One region of the Turicibacter sp. H121 genome, then DNA from elsewhere that is predicted to be linked to it. Evidence: a T-box and tRNA genes for the amino acid it is inferred to sense, from the RefSeq annotation. Region 1 holds a T-box; the other holds one or more tRNA genes.
The links. The T-box of region 1 lies ahead of trpS (tryptophan--tRNA ligase). A T-box ahead of a tRNA ligase gene usually reads a tRNA of that ligase, here a tRNA-Trp.

Region 1 (2,165 bases):
AATCAAGAGATTCAAGAGCAAGGCATTGAACGTAGCCGTATTAAAATCTTGGCACTTTTAATGCGCTTACGTCAAATTTGTTGTGATCCATCGTTATATTTAGAAAACTATAAAGGGGAAAGCGCAAAATTAAAACTTTGCTTAGAATTAGTCGATGAATGTATTTCTACAGGTCATAAAGTGTTGATTTTCTCACAATTCACATCCATGTTAGATATTTTATCTAAAGAGTTAACGGCTAAAGAAATCAAACATTTAATGTTAACGGGTTCAACGAAAACGAATGAGCGTTTAGCTTTAACGGAACAGTTTAATTCAGATGATACCCCTGTCTTTTTAATCTCTTTAAAAGCGGGTGGAACGGGATTAAACTTAACAGGGGCAGACGTCGTCATCCATTATGATCCATGGTGGAATATGAGTGCTCAAAATCAAGCAACAGACCGTGCACATCGTCTCGGTCAGGAAAAAACGGTTCAAGTATTTAAACTCTTCGTTAAAAATACAATTGAAGAGAAAATTGAACGTCTTCAACAGCGAAAACGTGATTTAACTGAAGCAATCGTTCAAGAAGGAGAAACCTTTATTACTCAATTAAGTAGTGAAGAGTTAACCGCACTTTTTGAAACTGATGATGATTTTTAATTGACAAAGTGAGATGCTTTTCATACAATGATAGTAAATAATAAACCTTTGATTGAGAAATAGTAGTTTAAGTGTCATTTTAAAGAGAGTCGATGGCTGGTGTGAATCGATAAATGTCTTAAATGAATGGGCTCATGAGTGGAACCTGAATAAAAAGAGTAAGGAACCCGGTAAACTCCCGTTATGAGTATGAAGTGGAATAAACAAGGATTTATTCTATTGAGGTGGTACCGCGGTTTTTATCGTCCTCTATCGATTGAGATAGAGGACGTTTTTTTATTTAGATAAACAATAAAAGGATGATAAAACTTAATAAAGGAGTCGAAATTATGGCAAGAATTTTATCTGCAATTCAACCATCAGGAACATTAACTATTGGAAATTATTTAGGGGCATTAAAAAACTTCGTGAAATTACAAGATGAGCATGAATGTTTATTTTTCATTGTTGATCAACATGCGATTACAGTCCCACAAGATCGTTTAGAATTACGTAAAAAAATTAAAGAGTTAACCGCATTATATTTAGCTTGTGGATTAGATCCAGAAAAAGCAACGATTTTCGTTCAGTCAGAAGTACCAGGGCATACGCAACTAGCTTGGATGTTAACTTGTAACACATCCATGGGTGAATTAGAGCGCATGACTCAATTTAAAGATAAATCACAAAAGCAAGCCGCTAAAGGACAAGGAATCGGTGTTGGATTATTCATGTATCCAGTCTTAATGGCAGCTGATATCTTATTATACGATGTTGATTTTGTACCAGTTGGAGATGATCAAAAACAACATTTAGAGTTAACTCGTGACTTAGCAGAGCGTTTCAATAACCGCTTTGGAGAAACTTTCAAAATTCCTGAGCCATTAATCGCTAAGACAGGGGCTCGTATTATGTCATTACAAGAACCGACAAAGAAAATGAGCAAGTCAGATGATAACCCACGTAACTTCATTTTAATGACAGATGAACCGAATGTCATTCGTAAAAAAATTAAATCGGCTGTGACGGATTCAGATGGAATTATCGCATTTGACCGTGAAAATAAACCAGGATTATCAAACTTATTAGAAATCTACTCAGTGATTACTGGAGAATCAATTGATTCAATCGTGGCTCGCTATGAAGGATGCGGATACGGACAATTTAAATCTGATTTAGCTGAAGTAGTCGTGGCTGAATTAGAACCGATCCAAAATCGTATGAAAGAATTATTAAATTCACCAATTATTGATGAAGTATTAGATCGTGGTGCAGAACAAGCGAATAAACTGGCATTCAAAAAAGTGAAAAAAGTGGAACATAAAATGGGATTAGGTCGCAAAAAATAATCATTTAGAACGGATAGCTCAGAAAAGCTATCCTTTTTCTTTGATTGAGGAATCCATTAAGCACGCTTCTTAGCAACTTTTTCCGTCGAAGATTCGGACTTAAGGACAGTTTAGTTCTATTATTGAACATTACTGGGGAAAGCGTTGACAAGGTATGGCAATTTCAAATAAAATGAGAATAACTTGAACGCA
Region 2 (2,165 bases), 600 kb from region 1:
GGTGGTGACACCCGTGCCGGTTCGATTCCGGCCCTAGGCACCAACTAAATAGCGCCCATAGCTCAATTGGATAGAGCGTTTGACTACGGATCAAAAGGTTAGGGGTTCGACTCCTCTTGGGCGCGCCATAAAACTCGGGAAGTGGCTCAGCTTGGTAGAGCACCTGGTTTGGGACCAGGGGGTCGCAGGTTCGAATCCTGTCTTCCCGACCATTAAAAACAAATAATAAAAGGCGGAGTAGCTCAACTGGCTAGAGCGTACGGTTCATACCCGTGAGGTTGGGGGTTCGAGTCCCTCCTCCGCTACCAAAGAGAATATGGATAAAATGGAGGAATACCCAAGTCCGGCTGAAGGGATCGGTCTTGAAAACCGACAGGGCGTGAAAGCGTCGCGGGGGTTCGAATCCCTCTTCCTCCGCCATATTAAATTTAAATATAACATCGCGGGGTGGAGCAGTTGGTAGCTCGTCGGGCTCATAACCCGAAGGTCGCAGGTTCAAGTCCTGTCCCCGCAACCAAAAGGTCCAGTGGTGTAGCGGTTAACATGCCTGCCTGTCACGCAGGAGATCGCGGGTTCGATTCCCGTCTGGACCGCCATTTAAAAAAAGGCTTGGTAGCTCAGTCGGTAGAGCAAAGGACTGAAAATCCTTGTGTCGGCGGTTCGATTCCGTCCCAAGCCACCATTCAATAAAGGTCCAGTGGTGTAGCGGTTAACATGCCTGCCTGTCACGCAGGAGATCGCGGGTTCGATTCCCGTCTGGACCGCCATTTTAAAAAGTCCTGCTAGCTCAGTTGGTAGAGCATCTGACTTTTAATCAGAGGGTCAGAGGTTCGAGTCCTCTGCAGGACACCATTTTAAAAAATAGGCGCGTGCCTTGAAATAAATGAAATGCCTGGGTGGCGGAACTGGTAGACGCACAGGACTTAAAATCCTGCGGGTGGTGACACCCGTGCCGGTTCGATTCCGGCCCTAGGCACCAACTAAATAGCGCCCATAGCTCAATTGGATAGAGCGTTTGACTACGGATCAAAAGGTTAGGGGTTCGACTCCTCTTGGGCGCGCCATTAAACATTTAATGGCCCGTTGGTGAAGCGGTTTAACACACATGCCTTTCACGCATGCATACACGGGTTCGAATCCCGTACGGGTCACCATTAAGTGGAGGATTAGCTCAGCTGGGAGAGCATCTGCCTTACAAGCAGAGGGTCGGCGGTTCGAGCCCGTCATCCTCCACCATAATTAAATAAATGCCGGAATAGCTCAATTGGTAGAGCAACTGACTTGTAATCAGTAGGTTGCGGGTTCAAGTCCTGCTTCCGGCACCATTAATTAAATAAGTAGGGGTGTAGTTTAACGGTAGAACAGCGGTCTCCAAAACCGTTAGTGTGGGTTCGATTCCTGCCACCCCTGCCATGGCGATTGTGGCGAAGTGGTTAACGCATCGGATTGTGGCTCCGACATTCGTGGGTTCGATTCCCATCAGTCGCCCCAATATGCGGGTGTAGTTTAATGGTAGAACTTCAGCCTTCCAAGCTGACTGTGAGAGTTCGATTCTCTTCACCCGCTCCAATATGATTATTAACATCCTTCGGGATGTTTTTTTGTTCTGAATATAACGATATGTAAAAAGTCATATACAATAGAAAATTACCCCAATTTTAGAATCTAGTAGCAATGTACTGTTTCAATTTTTTTATAACTAAAGAAAATTGATATGATCACTTTAATACTTTATAGATGAAGAAGGTTACTTTAACTATTTATCTATTAAATTTTTAATTCCTTCTGGTAGAAGTTTAAGAATAGTATTGATTTATTAACTAGTTTTAGAAATGGGGACAGATAGTTATTATGAGATGTTAAATATAAATCAAGTTTACTCAGTATTGTGTTAGCATAATAGAATTTTTTCAAATAAGGGATTATAATTCATGAAATTAGGGTTGTTGACTCCATATCAGATGTGTTCATATAATAGCTTTGAATAATCATGACCCTCAATTTAATAGTGATTAATCCTAATTTCTTTTTTTATTTTAAAATATTGAAATACACCTTTTGATAGTCTGCTTTTTTAGATATGTTACTAGTTGATTAGATAGTAAGGAAGATAGATTGAAAATGAAGATAATGATATTATTATAGATTGTTTATATAAAAAGAAT

Region 2: it has a tRNA-Trp gene. The T-box ahead of trpS (tryptophan--tRNA ligase) is inferred to sense a tRNA for this amino acid. The anticodon was not compared.

What each region holds. Positions count from the first base shown of each region.
Region 1 covers NZ_CP013476.1:2,507,718-2,509,882, forward strand. Annotated here, with positions in the region: gene AT726_RS12025 (DEAD/DEAH box helicase) at 1-645, shown strand, start outside; T-box leader at 685-898, shown strand; gene trpS (tryptophan--tRNA ligase) at 975-1,973, shown strand.
Region 2 covers NZ_CP013476.1:484,636-486,800, reverse strand. Annotated here, with positions in the region: tRNA gene AT726_RS02415 (tRNA-Leu) at 1-43, shown strand, start outside; tRNA gene AT726_RS02410 (tRNA-Arg) at 52-128, shown strand; tRNA gene AT726_RS02405 (tRNA-Pro) at 136-212, shown strand; tRNA gene AT726_RS02400 (tRNA-Met) at 232-308, shown strand; tRNA gene AT726_RS02395 (tRNA-Ser) at 328-420, shown strand; tRNA gene AT726_RS02390 (tRNA-Met) at 442-517, shown strand; tRNA gene AT726_RS02385 (tRNA-Asp) at 521-596, shown strand; tRNA gene AT726_RS02380 (tRNA-Phe) at 607-682, shown strand; tRNA gene AT726_RS02375 (tRNA-Asp) at 692-767, shown strand; tRNA gene AT726_RS02370 (tRNA-Lys) at 777-852, shown strand; tRNA gene AT726_RS02365 (tRNA-Leu) at 891-979, shown strand; tRNA gene AT726_RS02360 (tRNA-Arg) at 988-1,064, shown strand; tRNA gene AT726_RS02355 (tRNA-Glu) at 1,078-1,154, shown strand; tRNA gene AT726_RS02350 (tRNA-Val) at 1,161-1,236, shown strand; tRNA gene AT726_RS02345 (tRNA-Thr) at 1,250-1,325, shown strand; tRNA gene AT726_RS02340 (tRNA-Trp) at 1,340-1,413, shown strand; tRNA gene AT726_RS02335 (tRNA-His) at 1,416-1,491, shown strand; tRNA gene AT726_RS02330 (tRNA-Gly) at 1,496-1,569, shown strand.